Regions from separate parts of the Lactobacillus kullabergensis genome, predicted to be linked through region 2. Evidence: predicted binding sites of a transcription regulator. Region 2 holds the regulator's gene; the other holds the start of a gene.
What was found. Region 2 encodes Rex, which represses fermentation and respiration genes when NADH is low (regulators of the CRP and FNR family bind a similar motif). Its sites were predicted from a motif close to TTGTGAANTANTTCACAA; they were not measured.
Positions count from the first base shown of each region.

Region 1 (11,093 bases), 730 kb from region 2:
ATTCAAACTCCACCCGAAAACTTTATTATGGTCAATCAAAAAGGTGAACGTTTTGTAAACGAGTTCGCTGAGCGTGACACTTTAGCTAAAGCTGCAATTGCTAATGGAACTTTATTTTATTTAATTGCAGACGATAAAATTAAAAAGACAGCCTACAACACCACAGAAGAATCACTCGAAGCTCAAGTTAAGGCGGGCACTCTTTTAAAAGCTGATACATTAGAAGAATTAGCTGAAAAAGCCGATATGGATCCTGCTACTTTGGTCGATACTATTAAAAAATATAATTCATATGTTGATGCAGGTAATGATCCAGAATTTGGTAAGAGTGCGTTTAACCTTAAATGTGAAGTTGCGCCGTTTTACGCTACCCCGCGTAAGCCGGCTATTCACCATACAATGGGCGGCTTGAAGATCAATCCGAAAGCACAGGTATTAGATAAAGATGATCAAGTAATTACCGGTCTTTATGCAGCAGGGGAAGTTGCCGGTGGATTACATGCCGGTAATCGTCTAGGTGGTAATTCACTAGCTGATATCTTTACTTTTGGTCGGATTGCTGCTGACAATGCCTGCAGTGAAATTGCAGATAATGATGCAGTGACAGGTGCATCAAAGGAATAAATATTATTTTGATTTTAAAAAGGAAGGCTCGTGCCTTCCTTTTTTATATGTATCCACGTTCTAGAGCTACAAAAATGGTAACAATTAACAAATCTGCACAGCCGCCTAAACTATAATTGTGTTCTAGACAGTCATCATTTAATTTTTGCAGACATTTTTTCCCAGCTGGAGAAGCATAACCACCTAAATCTAGGTATTTTGTGGCCATTTGATGTAGCCAGTTAGTTACATTATAATTTCCAGCTCGCTTAATCAAATTACTGTCAACCGTAACTGTTGCTATTTTCATTAAAGTATCAAGGAATCTCGTTTGGAACGTTCCCTTATTGTTTTTTAAAAAAGGTAAAGCTACTTCACGTACAATGGGATAGCCTCGTTCAGCTTGAGCACGAGCCCCGCCAATATGATACTGTTCAAACTCTTTTTCACCTGCTGTTTTTAACTCATTATTTTGAATCAGATCATGCTGTACAAGTCCTTTACACATCTTGCTGATAGTCAGAAATAGTTCAGTATTGTTTGTCATACTGTAGCTTTCAGCACAAACAAAAATGCCTAGAGCAAAAATTGCCCCCTTATGTGTATTAGCGCCGTGCGTTGCAGCAAACATTTCTTTTTCAGCAGTAATGCCTCTTTGTCTTAATTGCTGAAACATTTGCGTTAAATCAGTCGACTGAAAGTTTTGCCCAATTTCAACAGCAGCAGCAAAATATTCCTCTAAACTTAAACTGCTGTCAATAAAAGTATAAATATTCATATCGGGATGCGGGCCTTGGCTGATAGGGTCTACTAAACCAGGTTTTGGTGCGGTAACAACTTCATATAAGAGTGAGCGTAGAGCATTTTTTGTAATTGAATTAGTCATATGTATAAATTTAATTGTTATTAGTTAATTCTGCAATAATTTGGTGAGCAGTTTTAATAGTTTTGATGTTATAACTGTCTGCTGCAATATCAGTATACCCTATTTCAAGATTACCTTCTGCCATACCGTTTATTAATCCCTGATAACCGTCTGCAGCAGTAAAAATTTGCTTCCCGTCTTCGTTATCCTGTGTTAGTTTTGCCAGTTTTTGGGGCAATTTTCCAGTCAAAGAATAGATAGTCCGCGAGTTCATTTTAAAACTAATTAATTCTTGGGCTTGCGCATTTATAATTTTGTCTTTGATTATTGGTGAAGTTGGAGCTTCTTTAGCAAGTGCAAAAACTGTCTTAAGAAAAACTCCTTGTGCACCTTTTCTTAATGCGTCTTTCAAAACATGCGAGTTAGTAGTATCATACCCAGCTAAAACTGGTGTTTTTCCTGCTTGATGAACAAAACTTGCCAGCTCGGTGTTACTTTTGCAGATTAAAATGTCAATACCATTACTTTGAGCTGCACTAATATCATTAATTTTATTAATAATTTGCATAATTTTAATGCCATTATTATGTAACAAATTTACCCATGCTTTAGATGCAACTTTACCAAAATCTTCAAACAGTGCAACAGTCAACCTTCTTTTACGCATTAATTCTACTAATTCGGTTGCTCTATGATCATCTTCCGGGTTAGATGAGGTGCTGGCAATTTCCACTCCAAAAGGCCTAAAGGTATTAGACAGAGTTTGATCAATTTGCTCATTCATTAAGTTTCTTTCTGTCATGGCATCAAGCAAAGAATTGTTGCTAATAGTACCTATTTTATTTGAATTAGAAATAGAAGCGCTTGAAGTTGCGTCACTTCTAACCTTATATCCTGCATTAATACCTAAGATGCCCAGAGCACCAGATTCTGAAATAGCAGCAACTAGTTTGCCATCTGTTAAGGTGTGGATAGGTTCGTGAACAATAGGGTAATTTGTTCCCAATAATTGACAAATTTTATTCATTAGTTTTATACCTTTTTAAAATCTTATTTGACAGGAATACTATCGACAATTTTCTGAATATCTGGTTTATGACTTTTAAGAAAGTCAATAAAATCAACTATTTCTGGTGAAAAGTTTTGACTTGAATCATACACCAGGTAAACCTGACGAGTATTTTTGGGCAAGTCAAGCTTGATGATGTGGATGTCGAAACCGCTCAAATAAATAGTTTTTGCCACTACACCAACGATATCGTTGGTCAAAACTTGTCCTGCAATTGCCAGCTCATCATGAAGCCTGTTCGTAATATTCAGATCAGAGGCATTGGCCAGTAAAGCATTAGTGATGTCTTTTCCAATCTGAATTTTTTTAGAGTAGGTAATAATTGACTCACCTTGTAATTCTTCGGGCGAGATTTCATTTATTTTTGCCAGGTTATTTTCCTTTGAAACAATGGCAATGATTTCTTCAGTGTAAAGGGGAATATAAGTAAAATAACTAAATTCTGGTACGAATGAGGAAATTCCAATATCATACCAGCCATTTTTGATGCCTTCGCAAATCTGATATGAAGGGTTATCGTGGTATATAAAATGAGGTGAAATATTACTTTCTTGTTGATATTCCTTAGTTAAGTTAGGCAAAATAGTTCCAATTGCAGTGGGTATACCAGCAATATGGATATTGCCTTCATCCTGACTGATACGCTGTTCAATTTTCTTTTTACCACGATCTAAAGAGTCTAAAGACTTGGTAACAGTATCGTAAAAGATACGTCCATATTCAGTTAATTGCACGTAATGACCGTTGTGTTTAAACAGTTTGCAGTGTAATTCTTTTTCAAGTTGTTTAATCGATACTGAGAGGGTAGGCTGACTGATAAATAAGCTATCTGCTGCTTTAGTGTATTGTTTTTGATCTGCCAATTCACGAAAATAGTAAAGTTGATTTAGATTCATGATATTACCTCAAAAATTATTTTAATATTCAATACCTATATAAATAAATGCTATACCTATTTTTGATAAAACGCTTACAAAAATTATTTATAATAATATTGATAAAATTAATATTAGTTTATTAGTGTTGATTTTATAGTGATTTGACTCCCGATATTTGGTGAGTCTTTTTAATTTGTACAGTTAATAATGCTAAGAATCCCGCCTTTTTTAATATATTTAGCCATAAAGGTATTTATAAAATTAATAGTTATGACTTTGTTATCAATTTTACAATCTAAACTTTTTAAAACATAATACAACTGTTGATAGAAAAACGCTTTCAGAAGCATTTACTAAAAGTTAAAAAGGAGATTGTATTATGACAGAACAAAAGAAGTTGCATGTATTACCAGCATATGAAGAAACTCCAATTATGCACAAAACTAAACCGGGTGAATCAATGCCTGAAGAAGACTTTGAAAACTACTTAAAAGAAATTCGCCACTTGGCACAAAACGAGTTTGACAGGATGACCCCATACATAGAAGAAAATCGCAAGTTTCCGCAAGACTTTTTCCCAATTGCAATTAAGCATGATTTATATCGTTTTGCACTGCCTAAAGAATACGGCGGCTGGGGTCTTAGTGAAAAACAAATTCTGCAAGTTCAAGAGGAATTTTCAAGAACTCAGGGTGGAATTAGAATGCACTTGCACCATGCTTCAGATATGAACTGGCGGATTTTGGATAATTTTGGTAGTCAAGAACTTAAAGATAAGTATATGAACAAGTTCCAAGACAAATCAATCTATGCTAATTTTGCTTTAACCGAAAAGAGTGGTGGTACTGGAGCAGACCTTCATACTTTAGCTGTTAAGGACGGCGATGACTGGGTAATCAACGGTGAAAAAACATTGATTTCTCATGCAGATGTTGCAGACTTTACCTACTTAATTGTAGTTACTGACCCAGATAAAGAAGGAGATGAAAGATTATCAGCTTTCTTTGTTCCAACAAATACACCGGGATTTGAATCCAACGAAATGCCTTTAATGATGGGCTGTCGTGGTGCTGGACACGCTGATTTGAAGTTCACTAATATGAGAGTACCTGATAAGTATATGCTTGGCAAGAGAGGAGAGGGTATGAAAGTAGCTATTTCTTCGCTTTCACTTTCTCGTGCCCATATTGCTGACTCCAACTTAGGTATGGCTCAACGGATGTTAGAAATGTCCATTGCTTATTCTAAGGATCGTGTAACTTTTGGTAAGCCACTGTGTAAACGGCAATCAATCATTTTTGAAATTGCTGACATGGGGGCACGCATTCATGCTCTTAGATTAATGCTATGGGACTTGGCAAAAGATTATGACGAAGGAAAGGATATTACTAAGAAAGCTTCTCTAGCCAAACTGGAAAGCATCAATACTGTCAAATTAGTTTCTGATTACATGCTTGAAATTTTCGGTGGTATTGGCTACTTCCAGGACAATCCTTATGGACCTGCTGAAAGACTTTACCGTGATTGTCGTGCTATGTGGTTAGAAGAAGGACCTCGTTCCGTTCAAAGATTAACTGCAGGTCGTTTATTAATTAAAGACGGTGGCAATACACCAATAACAAGTCTTTAAGGCAATCAATTAAATTAATTTGAGTAAATCAGGGAGGGCTGAATCTAAAACTTACTTTGCAAGGTTCAATCCTCTTTGTTGTATATAGTTTTGGAGAAAAAGATGGCTAACGAAATATTATCAGGAATAAGAGTTATTGATCTCACACAATTTTTGGCAGCTCCAACCGTAGGACGAGTCCTTGGCGAATGGGGAGCTGATGTAATTAAAGTTGAAGCTCCTAAAGGTGATGCTGGACGGACCCAAGGTGCAGTTTTTGGCATGAAGTATGAAGATGATGAAAATTTGGGCTTTGATGTTTCTAATATGAATAAAAGATTCATCACTTTGAACATGAAAACTCCTGCAGGGATGCAAGCCTTTAAAGACTTATTAAAAACCGCAGATGTATTTTTAACATCTGTGAGGACAAAGAGCTTAGCTCATATGGGAATCACTTGGGAAGGACTGCATAAAGAATTTCCTAAATTAGTGTTTGCACAAGATCGCGGCTATGGTGAATTTGGCCCTAAAAAAGATTCTGCTGGCTATGATGCAACTGCTTATCAAGCACGTGGTGGAGTTCAAGGAACAACGGTAGATAAAGGAGGGAATCCATATAATCCAGTAAATGGCTATGGTGATTTCCAAGTATCAATGACCTTGGCAGCAGGTATTTGTGCAGCTTTACTGAGAGCCCAAAGAACCGGGAAGGGTGATAAGGTTGTTGTTAACTTGAATCACGCAGCGATTTTTATGCAAAATATCGCTATGGTTTCTGCACAATATGGCAATGTATATCCTAAGAGTCGTAAAGAGGTTACTAATCCATTTAATGATACCTATAAAACTTCTGATGATCGCTGGTTCGTACTATGTGTTCCTGAATATGACCGTGATTTTGACAAAGTAATGCATGACATTGGTCGTGATGATGAAAAAGGCGATGAAAGATATAACAAAATGGACACTTTGAATGCTAATGGTACCAGCAATGAAGTGATTGCCATTTTAGAAGACGCTTTTAAGAAAAAACCGTTGCAGTATTGGATAGACCTCTTTAATAAGGAAGACTTACCACTTGAAGCTTGTCAGATACCAACGGAAATATACCAAGATCCTGAGGCTTTGGATAATGATGAAATTAGACTGATGGAATTTCCATCCGGAAATAAGAGATTTATTCCCACTAATCCAGTACGCTTTTCGTCTCAAGGCAAGCCTACGCTAACTCCTTCTCGTGCTCAGGGATCTGATACACGCGAAGTACTCAAAGATGAGTTAGGCTACAGTGATGAAAAAATCAGTGAGATGTTTGCCAGTGGTGCTGCCAGTGGCCTGCGTCATATAGGAGACCCAATTAAATAGGTATTAAAATGACATTACTTTATACACAAGCACAAAAAGAATATATTCATTTAGCACAAGAATTTGGTGATCGGTATCTAACCCCTGAAATTATTAAGAAATACGATTTAAAAGGTGATTGTCCTTCCAGCTTGTTTGAGCCTGCAATTAAAATTGGCCTTCATATGCTTGAGATCCCTAGGGAATATGGTGGTGCTGGCCTTTCTTATGAAGATTCTGCCCTCGTTTTTGAAAAACTGGCTGAATATGATGCAGGTTATGCACTGACTTTAATTACTTCATTTGTTGCACTGCGGTGCGTAATGTTAGCTGGTACTGAAGAACAAGCACAAAGATTTGCCGATGTCATCAGACCTGGTCGTTTTGCTGCCTTTACAATGTCAGAAGCTGATGCTGGTTCTGACGCAGGTTCTGTGAAAGCAACAGCTGTTCGGCAAGGCAATGAATATATTTTAAACGGAAATAAAGCTTTTGCTACTAATGGTGGAATTGCAGATATTTTTATTGGAATTTTTAGAACTTCTAATAATGGTAATCATGGCTTATCTGCTTTCATGATTGATAAAAATACGCCAGGTATTTGGGTAGGAAAGCATGAAGATAAAATGGGACTGCGTTTATCAAATACAGTACCGTTAGGATTTAAAAATGTACACGTGCCAGCCGAAAATCTGATTGGCCAAGAAGGAAGAGGGATTAATATTGCGTTAAACAGCCTTAACCTCTCACGTGCTTATGTTTCTACTTTGACCGTTGGTGTTATGCAACGGGCACTTAATGAAGCTGCCAAATATGCCAATCAGCGTGAACAATTTAATCAACCGATTTCTCAATTTGAATCTGTGCAAAATATGCTTGCTAATATGGCAACGGCAGTAGAAACAGCCCGCTTATTAGTCAACAACACAATGAAAATGATGGATAAAGATTTATCTGTACGTCAAGAAGGTGCAATGACCAAGCTTTATGTGACTGATGTAGCACAAAAAGTAACTTCTGATGCAGTTCAGATTCTTGGTGGTTACGGTTATACCCGAGCTTATCCGGTTGAAAAGCTAATGCGTGATGTCAAAGGATTTCAAATTCTGGAAGGAACTAATGAAATTCAGAGAATGACAATTGCACGTGAAGTTAGCAAAAAATATCTGGACTAGGAGGCTACTATAATGAAAATCGCATTAATTGCCAAAGCTGAAGCAGATAATCCTAAAACTTATACTTCTCATAAGAACAAAGTAACTTATCATCCAGAAAATTTATTTCTGAGTGAAGAAGATAAAAGTGCCCTAGAGTTTGCCCTGCAATTAACAGAGTTAAAAAACGGTGCTATTGATGTTTATACGTTTGAACAGGGAGAAGCAGCCGAACGGATTTTGCATGAAGCACTGGCTATGGGAGCATCAACAGCTACTAAAATTTCAGCGGGTAATATCAATGATCCTTTACTGCAAAATAAAATTGCAAGTGAATTTGTCCATTACTTAAAAGAAAATAATGAAAATTACGACTTGATTTTAACAGGAAAAACAACATCTTCAGCTTTTCCGGCTGCTATTGCTGCAGGATTAGGAATAGCATTTTATGACTATGTTTCTATGATTGATACTTCCCTCAATTATGAAATGAAACTTGAAAAAGGCAAAATTACCGGGCAATGTGTCTTGCCAGCTGTAATTGCCACGTTAGATTCAATCAATGTGCCACGCCTTGCTAGTTTCACGTCGTTAAGTACAGCAATAAATTCAAGTATTAATAACGTAAGTTTTAAAACTAGCGATGAAGGCGTTACAAGTGAAATTGTAGCTAAACCAGTTAAAAATGAAAAAACTATTTTCAATCTGGAGCAAGATCCTAAAGCTACGCAAAAACTGGTTGAAATACTTAAGCAAAATGGGATGTTGAGGTAGAAAAATGGTACCAATTTATTATATTCAGTTAGAAGATAAGAATATTGATGAAGGTCATAACAGTAATAACTTAGCAGGTCTTGACAGCAATTTTAAAGGTAAGAAAGAAGTACTGGTTTTCAGTAATCATGCTACTGAAATTAAGGATAAATATGCTTCTTCAGGAGTCAAGACTACCATATACCAAAATGAGAATTTTAGTGTGACAAACTTGCCAGATGTGACTAATACCCTTAGAAAAATTTTTGTCGATAAGGCAAATAGTTTAATAGTATTTGATAAGAGTAATTTAGGTAATAGTCTTGGCAGTCAATTAGCTGCTGTACTAAATGTCCCATTTATTTATAATGCCAAAGATATTTGCTGTGATCAAGATCATATAATAGTTAATCAGGATATCGGCAAAACACAAGCCTTAAGAAAAGTCACACTTGATGACAAGGCGGTAATATCTCTTTCTTGCAATGGTGTCGTAAGCCATAGTAAGAATGAAGTTGACATAATTGACTGGGAATGTGCAGGAACTAATGCAGCCGCATATGTACCCGAAGCTAACTCTGACAATGATTTGGCATATGCAAAAGTGATTGTAGCTGGTGGTAAAGGTCTGGGTTCTCCAGATAAATTTAAACCGTTAGCTACTTTAGCCCAAAAATTAAATGCCAGCGTGGGGGCAACTAAGGCAGTTACAGATCAAGGCTGGATTGATAAGAACCGCATGATTGGAATATCGAATTTGTCTGTTGCACCAGATGTTTACTATGCTTTTGGCATTTCGGGAGCTGTCCAGCACACTGCGGGAATGACTAAATCAAAATGTGTCATTGCTGTCAATACTGATGAAGCAGCACCAATTTTTAAATTAGCAAATTATGGCATTGTTGGGGATGCTAACCAAGTAATAAAGCAATTAAATGAGCTTTTGTAAGGTAAAAAAATGACTTCTAGCAAAAAGGTGCAAACCTTAAATGATTTATGGCAGGAGCGCTTAAAGCAAAGTGCTCAAAGTACTTTTGTCACTGAAGATGGTCGTAAATACAGTTATCAAGAAATAGATTTTTTAGCCAATAAGCAGATGGAGTTGCTTCGGAATAATGGCATCAAGAAAGGTGATTTAATTGCAATTCAGTTCGAACTGGATCTAGCAAATATTGTAACGGTTATTGCATGTATCAAAATGGGAGTGGTTATTAATCCACTAAACCCGCATTTTGATATTGATGAGATTAATAGCATGATTAACAGGTTTAAGCCATATGCTATCATTTCGCAAAAATCCGTGCGTGGTCGTGACACTCTTAGTAATATTGCTAATTTGGATAATTATCAGACTAAAAAAATCGCGGACCTAGTATTCTTTACCAGAAAAAAGCATTTACCATCTGAATTTATTGGAGGTGACGGATCAGATACTCCTGCACTGGTTCTCAATACTTCGGGTACTAGTGGACTTTATAAAGGTGTAGTTTTAACCAATAAAAATATTATTAGTGCAGAAAGTGCATATAATGATGCTTTTAGCATTACTAAAAATGATATGACTTTAATTCTTTCGGGGATGTATCATGCAATTGGATTTCATCATGGCTTAATTTCAACGATTATGGCAGGAAGTCACTTGGCAATAATTAAACATTATAATATTGAACAAGTGGCAAAAATGCTTGAAGAAGAACCAATTACATATATTGATAGTTTGCCTACAATTATGTATGATCTGCTATTTAAAGTTCAAAATTTGGGTAAGCTGCGGATGCTCATTTGTGGTGGTGACAAAATTAAAGAAAGCATTTTAGTTCAGGCTAAAAAAAGAAATATTCCCCTTTACAACTGTTATGGTCTGACAGAAGCCGTTCCATTTAGTTATACTCCTCAAGATTATTATTTAAGTAAAGGTGCAATGACAACGGCAGTCAAGCCAATGACCAATATTAAAGTCAGACTTGTAAAGAACAAAAATATAATTACAGATAGCAACAAGCAAGGACAAATTGAAGTTGCAGGACCGATAATTTTTAAGTGTTATTTGGCTGATCCTGAAAAAACAGCTAAAGCATTTGACGGTGAATGGTTTGTTACTGGAGATGTTGGCCATTATAATGAAGATAACTTATTGGAAATAGATGGACGCAATAGCGATAAAATTATTCGTGGTGGTGAAAATATTTCCGCTCATATGGTAGAAGACAAGATCAAGGGTTGCCAAAATATTGAAGAAGTAGCCGTTTTAGGAGTCCCAGACGTCCGTTTAGGACAGAGAATTGGTGCCTTTATTGTTCTAAATCATGGCCAAAAAGTATTAACCAAAGCGGAGCTGATTTCAGAATTAGAAAAGCAGCACGTTGATAAGAAATTATGGCCTGAAAAGTTATGGGTTGTTGATTCATTACCAAAAACGTCAAATGGCAAAATAAAGAAGTATCTTTTAAAAAATTGGCTGGAAGGTAAAAAAGTAAATGAAGAATAAATTTTTTAAACGTCAAATGGCAGATTATTTTGTAACTCCAAGGATGCTTAACCATATGGAAATTACTCATGGTGGTACGCTCTTAGATAATGCAGACTCAGCAATGGGCTTGTTTGCAAATTCATATTGTCATACACGTACGTTAACTGGACGAATAGATAAATTTATTTTTCACAAAAAAAGTTATGCCGGTGATCATATTTGCTTTTGCGTAACTTTATTAAAAACGACAGCAAAGACAATGACTATTTATGCGGAAGTGAATAGAATTTCTCTTGATAATTTAAGTTCGGAATTAATCGGTGAAGCGGTATTTACCTATGTTGC
Region 1 covers NZ_CP029477.1:94,526-105,618, forward strand. Annotated here, with positions in the region: gene DKL58_RS00435 (flavocytochrome c) at 1-624, shown strand, start outside; gene DKL58_RS00440 (triphosphoribosyl-dephospho-CoA synthase) at 668-1,489, opposite strand; gene DKL58_RS00445 (nitronate monooxygenase) at 1,500-2,495, opposite strand; gene DKL58_RS00450 (LysR family transcriptional regulator) at 2,519-3,433, opposite strand; gene DKL58_RS00455 (acyl-CoA dehydrogenase family protein) at 3,795-5,045, shown strand; gene DKL58_RS00460 (CaiB/BaiF CoA transferase family protein) at 5,148-6,392, shown strand; gene DKL58_RS00465 (acyl-CoA dehydrogenase family protein) at 6,401-7,546, shown strand; gene DKL58_RS00470 (adenine nucleotide alpha hydrolase family protein) at 7,559-8,299, shown strand; gene DKL58_RS00475 (electron transfer flavoprotein subunit alpha/FixB family protein) at 8,304-9,227, shown strand; gene DKL58_RS00480 (AMP-binding protein) at 9,237-10,766, shown strand; gene DKL58_RS00485 (hotdog domain-containing protein) at 10,756-11,093, shown strand, end outside.
Region 1: DKL58_RS00455 (acyl-CoA dehydrogenase family protein) is a predicted target of Rex. The motif match lies at 3,692-3,709, and genes of this name have one in related genera.

Region 2 (11,093 bases):
TTGAAAGTTCGTGTGATGAGACTTCGACATCTGTTGTAAAAAATGGCAGGGAAGTGGAAAGTTTGATAGTAGCTACTCAAATTAAAAGCCATCAACGTTTTGGGGGTGTTGTTCCTGAGGTTGCTAGTCGTCATCATATTGAAGTTATTACACAAATAACCAATGAAGCACTGAAAGAAGCACACATAGCTTGGAAAGATATTGATGCAATTGCGGTAACCTATGGACCTGGTTTGGTAGGTGCCCTTTTAATTGGTGTTAGCGCGGCAAAAGCTGCTTCAATGGCTACGGGTATTCCTTTAATTGGCGTTGATCATATCATGGGTCACATTATGGCAGCTCAGTTAAAGGAAGAAATCTCTTATCCGGCTCTTGCTTTGCAAGTTTCTGGAGGTCATACAGAGATTGTATTGTTAAAAGATTCAACCCACTTTGAAATAGTTGGCGATACTAGGGATGACGCGGCTGGAGAAGCTTATGACAAGATTGGAAGAGTACTCGGTGTTAATTACCCCGCTGGTAAAACTATTGATGAATGGGCTCAGAAGGGAAAGGATACCTTTGATTTTCCGCGGGCAATGATTAAAGAAGATGATTATGATTTTTCTTTTTCTGGTTTAAAGAGTGCTTTTATTAATACCTATCATCATGCTGAACAAATTCATCAAGACCTGAATAAATATGATTTAGCTGCTAGTTTCCAAGCTGCAGTGATAGATGTCTTGGCTACTAAAACTATTAGGGCGATTAAGCAGTATCAGCCTCAAACCTTTATTATGGGTGGAGGGGTTGCCGCTAACCATGGTTTACGTGAAAGAATGAACCATGAAATAGCAAACCTGCCTCGGAATTTACAACCGAAAGTCATTTTGCCAGAGTTAAAGTTGTGTGGAGATAATGCTGCAATGATTGGTGCTGCGGCCTATAACTTGTACCAAGAAGGAAAATTCGCTGATCTTACTTTGGATGCTGATCCATCTTTAGAATTACCTTACGCATCCGAAATGTTGCAATAAAGGAGACTGGGGGAAAAGTAGGTCAGTGATCTTACTAAAAGAGCCGGCAAACCACTTTTTTTAGTGATTTGTCGGCTTTTAGTTTTATTAAGTTAAGGGGGTTAGCATTTTCCTAGACCTTTTTTTATCATTATATGTTTTAAGGTCAACCATTTTAAACATTAAATTTATGTATCAATTACTAAATGAGCGTGATCACTCCTTTGATTGAGAAGAAGCAGAAGTTCAATCAACTAATTAATGAAGCCTATTATCAAAACTCTGAAAAAGATTTGAATTTTATCTTGTTTAGTTAATTTAGTCATTTCAAAAATCATATATGACATTTTTTAATTTAGTTTTCCTACCAGATTATAATAAAGTCAAACAGGTATAGGAAATCAAAAAAATAAGTTCAAGAAATTCAAAATTTGCTAATCATTTTGATTATGAATTTTATAAAGATGAACTATTAATCAGAAAACAATGAAATTGATATAATTAAATGATATCCTGATATAGTATTCTATCATTTCAACTTAATTCACCACTCAAAAGAGGAGACTATGATGCTAACTGTACAAAACCTATCACTCAAAACCAGGCAGCCAATCCTGCATGATTTTTCTTATCAATTTGCACCCGGTCAATTTTATCAAATTGCTGCAGAGAACGGTTCTGGTAAAACAAGTTTCTTGCGTGCTGTTACGGATCTAATTCCAGCTTCTTCTGGTAAAGTCTTATTAGACGGAAAACCATATGCCCAAAATAAGCGTAAGCTTTTTTTCTTTGAAAGCAATGAATGGTTGAACGCCAATTTAACTAGCCTTGATTACTTAAAATTCGTGAAAAGCCAATGGCATTCTAATGTCGACCTTGATCAAGAACTTGATTTGCTGGGTGTACGTGAGTATGTCAAAGTCCCGATTAAAAAGTATTCGCTGGGAATGAAGCAAAAATTGATTGTGGCCATGTACTTAGTTAGTGACGCTGAATATTACTTGATGGACGAGATCACTAACGGTCTTGATGAAGAAAGTCGCACAGTTCTTTATGAAAGACTAAATGATGAGGTGACTCAGCGTAATAAATGTATTATTCTAACGTCTCACTATAGCAGCGAGATTAAAGTGAATAACTTACACCGGCTTGTTTTACACAAACAAATGATGCACGAGGTAGACTAATGATCTCATATTTTTCATTGCAACTAAAAAAAGTTACTAAACACAATCTATCAATTATTTCACTGGTTATTTTATTATTAATTTCTTTTTGCTTACTATACATGAAGTCTACGCAGCTCAGTGGTACTGGTTCTTTAAAAGGAGATGCTCAAGGTCAGATTGCCATGAAAAAGGAAGCCTTACAAGCGGATCGTCAAGCGCTCAAACGATATTCACCGCAAGGAAAATCATACAAGGCCACTGAAAAAGATATCAAACAAACTGAAAAGGAATTAAAAAAAGATCAAACCTTTGTTGATGATATTAATCACAATCACTGGAAGCAAGTTTATGAGACCAAATTAAAAAGGGAACAAAAAGGCAAATTGACTGATCTAAGTTCGGATGAAAAAGATAGACATAAAAGTGTAATACTGCGTTTAAAGTATCTCATAGCTCACCCTATGCCTTATGAAAGCGATAGCGCAGTCACTGGAATACAGTTTCTATTAGATTTGAATGAAAACTATTTGCCTGTCTTATTTAGTTTAGTAATGATTTTTGTTTTGACTTATTTATTTACTGGTTCTTATAAAAATGGTCTTGACATTTCGACTGTCTTGCCAATTAATCGCTTGCAAAGTACCCTGACTAATAATATTGTTGGGTTGGCAGTTGTCAGCTTTATTTTTCTTTTACTAAACTTATTAGTTTTCGGTGGAGCAGCGAGCATTTTTGGTACTGGTCGCAGTGACTATCCTTACATCATTCACCATCTGGTTAGCGACCACTTGGTGCCAGGAATTGTTCCGACCGCCAAATTGTTGCCCCAAGCAACTATACTGCAGCTCTTAAATTTCATATTTATGGTTTTGTTTGTGCAACTGGCTGCTAAAATCTTTCATAACCAGTTACCGACTCTGTTAGTTTCGCTATTGCTTTTATTAGGCGGTCATTTTATTACAATTTTTATCATTCCGTTGGAGAAGATTGCGCAGTGGCTTCCTGGTACTTATTTAGGAGCTTTAAATGTTGTATCAAACCAAACAGCCTATGCAATGGATAATTCCGCGATTAACTTTTCAAATGGTGTGCTTACCTTAATACTAAGTTCTATATTATTATTCTTGCTGGTACTTTTAATTGATCGCATTACAACTATTGCACATAGAAATGGGAGATTGGCATAATGTCCTATTTGGCTTTTCAGCTTAAAAAAGTATTTAAGAATAAGCTAACCCCAGTTTGCTTAGCAATTTTGCTCTTGTTAATGGGTATTGTCTTATTCATGAATATTCGTACTAATCCCCAATTTTCCTTGCAGGCGGGGGCTAAATCAGAGATTGCTTACCGCCAAAAAGAAATTAACCGGCAGCAAAGATTACTTAAACATGATAAACAAAAATCAAAAACTGAAGTTTACCATGATACTAAAGCTGCTATTAAGCAAAACCAAGATGCAGTTAAGCAAGATAAACAAGTTCAAAAAGCGGCAAATAAAGGCAACTGGCGCAAAGCCTACACGATTATGTGGCAACAAAAAAAGCAAGAACGAACTATTATATCAAATGGCCAAGATTCAACAGGCCTTAATTCAAGGACAAATGTAGAGAAAAAACTGCAATTCTTTAACTACTTACGCCATGAGCCTTTGCCTTATGAAAGTCAGGATATGCCAGTAACAGGCTGGCAATTCTTACTGCAATTAAATCAGCAATATTTGCCTTACGTATTTACTCTTGTTGCTCTGTTTTTATTAACTTTGTTTTTAACTGATTCTTACCATCAAAAGTTAGATACGGCGCAGTTATTACCGCTTGAAAAAAATAATTTAATGATTTCGAATACCATAGCAGGAATAGTCCTGACTCTTGGTAGTTTTTTAGGGATTAACTTAGTATTATTTATTGTAGCTTCCCTTATTTCTGGTACTGGTAGTTTATCCTTCCCTTATATCGTAGTTCAATATACAGTTAGTGGTCCCCTTATTAAATGTGTAACTACTGGCAGCTTTATTATCAAAGTAATTGTATTGCAGGCACTTACCTTGATCTTCGATGTTGTCTTAGTTCAGTTCCTTGCCCGAATTTTTCGTGATAAATTACCAGCATTACTTATCGCTATTTTACTTGTCCCAGGGCTCAACATTGCAACTATGATAGTTGATCCGCTGCGTAAGATTTGCGCCTGGTTGCCAATGACATACTTGAACGCAGTTGACATAGTATCTGGCAATTTAGGAATGAATTATCAAAATATGCAGTTGAACTATACGACAGGGATTTTAACACTGTGCTGTTCAATTTTAATAATTGCTATTTTGATTTTACTGTCCAGTCATATAAAATATAAAAAATAAAATTTTATATTTCTTAAATTAATATTTTTACTTCTAATTTAGTGTTATCATGACTTTAGATCGTTCATTTGTTTATTTAAATTATGCTTACTCAAAAGAGCCTGGGAAAAGATAGTTTTTTCCCAGACTCTTTATGTTTCTTAAAAATCTTTGTAGAAAGCAATCAAGTTGTATTTGTCACACGGATTAAAATTACAACTCTCATAAAACCTGCGCGTTTTAACGGTATTTTCTGTCAACAAAACTTTCTGTCTGACAGAATTGTATTTCTTTAGCACGCTGTTTATTAATTTCGTACCAATTCCTTGTCTTTGATAAGCAGGATTAACAAGTAAATCTTGGATATAAATGATGGTCAGACCATCACCAACTACTCTGATTAATCCCACTAACTGGTTTTGATCATAAGCGCCAATAGCAAAAAGCGAATTTACAACTGCATTTTGCAGCTGCCGAGGATTTTGCGTATAGTAACTCCAACCTACGCTTGTGTATAAATTTATAAGTTGTTCCATAGCGATATTTTTGTCAGCTATATATTTCATTTTTATCCCTCCTTAATTAATTAATAATTAAAGAGCAGTGCGTAATTTTTCCATGTGTACCTCTCAATTTATTTTTGATAGAGCCAGTAAAATTATTATCTTTAAGTTTAAACAACTACAATTTTAAAAGCAACAGTATAACGATCTTTTTTGCGTCTGATAATTATTACGTATTTATAAATAAAAAGAAAATTTTATTAATAGTTAGCGAGGTATTTTCTGCAAGTTAGAATATAGAAACATCAGATAAGAAAGCTAATTTATTCCTATTTTTATTGTGCTTACTTAATATATTATTTTAGTCAAAGCTATCCAGTTCAGTCAGTGCTTTTTCCCAAGCAACATTTGCATCGTCCAATTGTTTTTGCACCTCAGTGAGCTGTTCTTGCAATGGACCTAATTTGTCAAAATTAGTGGCAATTGCAGGATCAGCCATTTGAGATTGAATATCTTTTTGTCCCTTTTCAAGCTTGTCAATTTTATTTTCGGTATTTTCAACTTCTCTTTGTAATTTGCGCTTTTGTGAATCGCGCAACTTTTGCTCTTGATAAGAAAGCTTGTTTTTATTTTCGTCTACTTTTGCTGCCGTATCGTTTTCTGCCGACTCGTTCTCTAAAACAATATTTTGCTTGCTTTTTTCATCTAGATAATAACTATAATCACCTTCATATACTTGAGCAACACCGTTTTTAATTTCTACAATCTTGTTTGCTAACTGATTGATGAAATAGCGGTCGTGAGAAACGAAAAGTAAAGTACCATCATAGCTCTGTAGTGCCTGTTCTAAAACCTCCTTGGCTTCGAGATCCAAGTGGTTTGTGGGTTCATCCATCAATAAAAAATTATTATGCTCAAGCGACAAAACTGTTAGGGTTAATCGCGCTTTTTGACCACCAGAAAGTTGACCGACAGTTTTATCAATATCTTTTGCGGTAAACAAGAAACTGGCTAAAATCGACCGCACATCTTTTTCAGGCATTGTTTTGTGCCGGTCCCAAACTGTATCGATTACTGTTTTAGTTGGATCAAGTCCTTGCAGTTCTTGATCATAGTAGCCGATGTCTAACGAAGCTCCATATTTGATTGAACCTTTTTTCGGTTTTAACTCCTTCATCACGGTTTTAAGTAAAGTTGATTTACCAATACCATTTTGACCAATAACGGCCACGCGATCGCCCTTATTTATTTGCAGAGAAATATCGTGAACCATTGTTTTTGTGGGGTAGCCAATTGTTAAATCACGCAAAATTAATACTTCTTTACCTGAAGGCCTTTCGCTTTGGAAATTTATGCGCACTTTATTTTTGTGCTTTGGGGGAGTAATCCTATCCATTTTCTCCAATTGCTTGCGCCGACTTTGTGCTCTCTTGGTAGTTTTAGCTCTGACGATATTTTTTTGAATAAATTCTTCGTCTTTTTTGATTTTTTCTTGCTGCTTTTCGTATGCTTCTTCTTGTTGGCGGTCACGTAATTGACGTTCAGCGACGTAGGCAGAATAATTTCCTTTAAACACAGTTAATTTGCCAAATTGTAATTCAAAAATCTGCGTTGCTAAATTATCCAAAAAATATTGGTCGTGAGAAACTACCAAAATGGCACCAGAATAGTTTTTAAGGTAATTTTCAAGCCAGTCTAATGTGTCTAAATCAAGATAGTTGGTAGGTTCATCAAGTAATAATAACGGGGGTTTGCGTAATAATAACTTGACAAAAGAGAGCCGTGTTTTTTCTCCACCGGAAAGGCTGCCAACCTTTTTAGTCCAAGTTGCTTCAGGAAAATTAAAGCCATTTAAAACACTCTTGATATCGGCCTGGTAGGTGTATCCTCCCTGTTGTTCGAAGCTGTATTGCAATTGGTCATATTGTTTTAGCAGATCCTTTTTTTGCGGATTTGCAGACATTTCTTCTTGTAAATCCCTTATCTTTTTACCCATATTAATTAAAGGGGTAAAAACAGACAACATTTCATCCCAAATAGTTTTATTTTCATTTAAATCATTTTCTTGAGCAATATAGCCGACATCTATATTTTTATTGATGGTAAAGTCACCATGTGTGGCTTCTTCTTCGCCGGTCATAATTTTAAGCAGAGTCGTTTTACCGACACCATTTGGTCCAATGAGACCTATTCTTGCATTTGAGTCAATAGAAAAGTTGACATTTTTAAATAATGTGTTAGCACCGAATTGTTTTTTTAAATCGTGCCCTTGAGCAATTATCATAATTTTTCACCTAGAAACCATTTTAGCATACGTAGCAAAATTCTTGTGGGAGAGTTTGATTGATAAATATAGGAAATAAATGTAAAAAAGAAGCATTTTTTAATTAAAAGAGTAAAAAATTAAATTTCTATTATCAAACCTGTTACTATTATGCTAAAATTTGATAGATTGTGAAAAAAATGTTTGCAAATGGCGCAAATTTATAGATAAAATAGTAGTAATTGCTGAAAAATTCACAAAACAAAATATATTCTTAATCAAGTTGGAGGCTTTTTAAATGGAAAAAATCAAAATACCCACGGCTACGGCTAAAAGATTGCCGCTATATTACCGCTACCTGATAATTTTAAATGAGGCTGGTAAAGAAAAGGTATCCTCAACTGAATTATCTGAGGCTGTTCAAGTAGATAGTGCTTCAATCAGACGTGATTTTTCATACTTTGGTGCATTGGGAAAACGTGGTTATGGTTATGATGTAAAAAGTTTGCTTTCCTTTTTTAAAAAGATTTTAAATCAAGATACCTTAACAAATGTTGCCCTGGTTGGCGTTGGTAATTTAGGCCATGCGTTATTAAACTATAATTTCAAACGTACAAACAATATTCGTATTTCATGTGCTTTTGATATAGATGATAAAATTACAGGCAAGATTCTCAGTGGCGTGCCTGTTTATGACATGAGTGAACTAAAAAAACAGCTTAGTGACCAACAGATTTCTATTGCAATTTTGACTGTTCCTTCCACGACAGCACAAAAGACAGCTGATGATATGGTTGAAGCCGGTATTCGAGGAATTATGAATTTCACGCCAATTCGTTTGTCTGCTCCAAGTGGTATTAGAATCCAGAACGTTGATTTGGCAACGGAATTACAAACTCTAATTTACTTTCTGGACTCAGACAAGAAAAAGTAGGTCTAAAAATAGAATTAGCACTTTTTTACTCAAAGTGCTAATTTTTTCTTGCATTTTTTATGAAAAGGGGTTATTATCATAAATGTAAGTTAGCACTTGATGAATAGGAGTGCTAATGACACGTAAAATAGATTAATAATTTAATTTTAGGAGGGACAAACGTGTTACAACCAATTGGTGATCGCGTGATCGTTAAAGTTAAAGAAGAAGAAGAGAAAACTGTAGGCGGAATCGTCCTGGCTTCTAATGCTAAACAAAAGCCAACAGAAGGTGAAGTTGTTGCTGTTGGTGAGGGCAGTTATGCTGAGAACGGCAGTAAAATTCCTATGACTGTTAAAAAAGGTGACGTTGTTTTATACGACAAGTATTCAGGCACAGATGTCAAGTATGATGACGAAAAGTATTTAGTCCTTCACGAAAAAGATATTTTAGCAATTGTTAAGTAATTAAGGAGCGCAGAAAAATATGGCAAAGGAAATTAAATTTTCAGAAAAAGCAAGACGTTCCCTGTTAAAGGGCGTTGACAAATTAGCTGATACTGTTAAGGCAACTATTGGTCCTAAGGGCAGAAATGTTGTTTTGGAGCAATCATACGGCAACCCGGACATTACTAATGATGGTGTGACAATTGCAAAGGCAATTGAATTAAAAGACCACTATGAGAATATGGGTGCTAAGTTAGTTGCCGAAGCAGCACAAAAAACCAATGACATAGCTGGTGACGGTACAACTACTGCTGTTGTTTTAACTCAAGCAATTATTCGTGAAGGTATGAAGAATGTTACTGCTGGTGCTAACCCTGTAGGTGTTCGCCGCGGTATTGAAAAAGCTACTAAAGCTGTAGTTAACGAATTACATAAAATTAGTCATACTGTTTCTTCAAAAGACCAAATTGCTCAAGTAGCTTCTGTATCTTCAGCATCAAAAGAAGTTGGTGACCTAATCGCTGACGCCATGGAAAAAGTTGGTAATGATGGTGTTATCACTATTGAAGACTCACGTGGTATCGAAACTGAATTATCAGTAGTTGAAGGTATGCAATTTGACCGTGGCTACCTTTCACAATACATGGTAACTGATAATGACAAGATGGAAGCAGATCTTGACAACCCATACATCTTAATCACTGATAAGAAGATTTCTAACATTCAGGACATTTTGCCATTGTTACAAGAAATTGTGCAACAAGGTAAATCATTGCTGATTATTGCTGATGATGTTTCTGGTGAAGCATTACCAACTTTAGTTTTGAACAAGATTCGTGGTACCTTTAACGTTGTTGCTGTTAAAGCTCCTGGCTTTGGCGACCGTCGTAAAGAACAACTGCAAGATATTGCTGCTTTAACTGGTGGTACAGTTATTACTGAGGACTTAGGTCTTGAGTTAAAGGACACTAAGATTGATCAATTAGGTCAAGCTCGTCGCATAACTGTAACTAAGGATTCAACTACCATTGTTGATGGTTCTGGTTCTGATGAAGCTATTAAAGATCGTGAAGATTCAATTAGAAAACAAATTGCAGAGACTACTTCTGACTTTGATAAGAAGAAATTACAAGAGCGTCTAGCTAAATTAACTGGTGGTGTTGCCGTTATTCATGTTGGTGCTGCTACTGAAACTGAATTGAAAGAACGCAGATACCGCATTGAAGACGCTTTGAACTCCACTCGTGCAGCGGTTGACGAAGGTTATGTTGCTGGTGGTGGTACAGCATTAGTAGACGTTAAGGATGCCGTTAAAGGCCTTAAGGGCGACAATGCTGATGAACAAACTGGTATCAACATTGTCTTAGAAGCTTTAACTGCACCAGTTCGTCAAATCGCTGACAATGCTGGTGAAGACGGCTCAGTTATCTTGAACAAACTTGAAGGTCAAGATAACGAAGTTGGTTATAACGCAGCTAATGGCAAATGGGAAAACATGGTTAAAGCCGGGATTATTGACCCAACCAAGGTAACCCGTACTGCTTTACAAAATGCTGCTTCAATTGCCGCTTTGCTCCTAACTACTGAAGCAGTTGTTGCCGAGATACCAGAAGATAAACCTGCTGCTGATCCAAATGCTGCAGGTGCTGGCAATCCAGGTGTGATGTAATTTAGTTTTTATTAGTTAATTAATAAATCCTACTAGCAATCCTGTGGAGCTTGCTAGTGGGATTTTTTTGTTACAATTCATTTTTAGTTTATCTTGGTTAAGATTTTTCACTGGAAAGGAACATTAGTGGAATATTTAAGTTTGTTGGGTATTGTTGTTATAGTGTTAGGGTTTGCCTTGGGGCTTGATACAATAGCTGTAGTCGTAATTTCTGCTTTAGTTACGGCATTAGTTTCAGGAATAGATTTTACCTCATTTTTGACAATTCTAGGTAAAGGATTTATGGATAACAGAATGGTTTCTCTTTTCTTTCTCACTTTACCAACTATTGGAATTTTAGAAAGACATGGTTTAAAACAAGCTGCTGTTAATTTGATTAAAAAAATGAAGAAACTGACTCCAGGTCGTATCTTCGATATTTACCAAGCCATTCGTGAAATTGCCGGTGCCTTTGGTATTTCATTACAAGGACACGTCCAGTTTATTGCGCCATTGATTAATCCAATGGCGCAAGCGGCCGGTAAGGTTAATAGCGAATTGACGCCTCTTGAAGTAGACCAAATCAAAGGTAGAGCTGCTGCAACAGAAAATTTTGGTAATTTCTTTGCCCAAAACCTGTTTGTTGCTTCCTCGAGTGTTTTACTTATTGCAAGTACGATGAAATCGCTGGGTCATCCTGTAGATCCATCTGGAATAGTTTTATATACTTTCCCAGTCGCAATTATCAGCTATATTTTATGCTTGTTCTACAATCACGCATTTGACCAAAAGCTAATGAAGAATAAAGAAAAATAGGAGAA
Region 2 covers NZ_CP029477.1:1,379,382-1,390,474, reverse strand. Annotated here, with positions in the region: gene tsaD (tRNA (adenosine(37)-N6)-threonylcarbamoyltransferase complex transferase subunit TsaD) at 1-1,016, shown strand, start outside; gene DKL58_RS06555 (ABC transporter ATP-binding protein) at 1,562-2,182, shown strand; gene DKL58_RS06550 (hypothetical protein) at 2,182-3,351, shown strand; gene DKL58_RS06545 (hypothetical protein) at 3,351-4,520, shown strand; gene DKL58_RS06540 (GNAT family N-acetyltransferase) at 4,661-5,065, opposite strand; gene DKL58_RS06535 (ABC-F family ATP-binding cassette domain-containing protein) at 5,364-7,286, opposite strand; gene DKL58_RS06530 (redox-sensing transcriptional repressor Rex) at 7,564-8,199, shown strand; gene groES (co-chaperone GroES) at 8,361-8,645, shown strand; gene groL (chaperonin GroEL) at 8,665-10,293, shown strand; gene DKL58_RS06515 (DUF969 domain-containing protein) at 10,420-11,088, shown strand.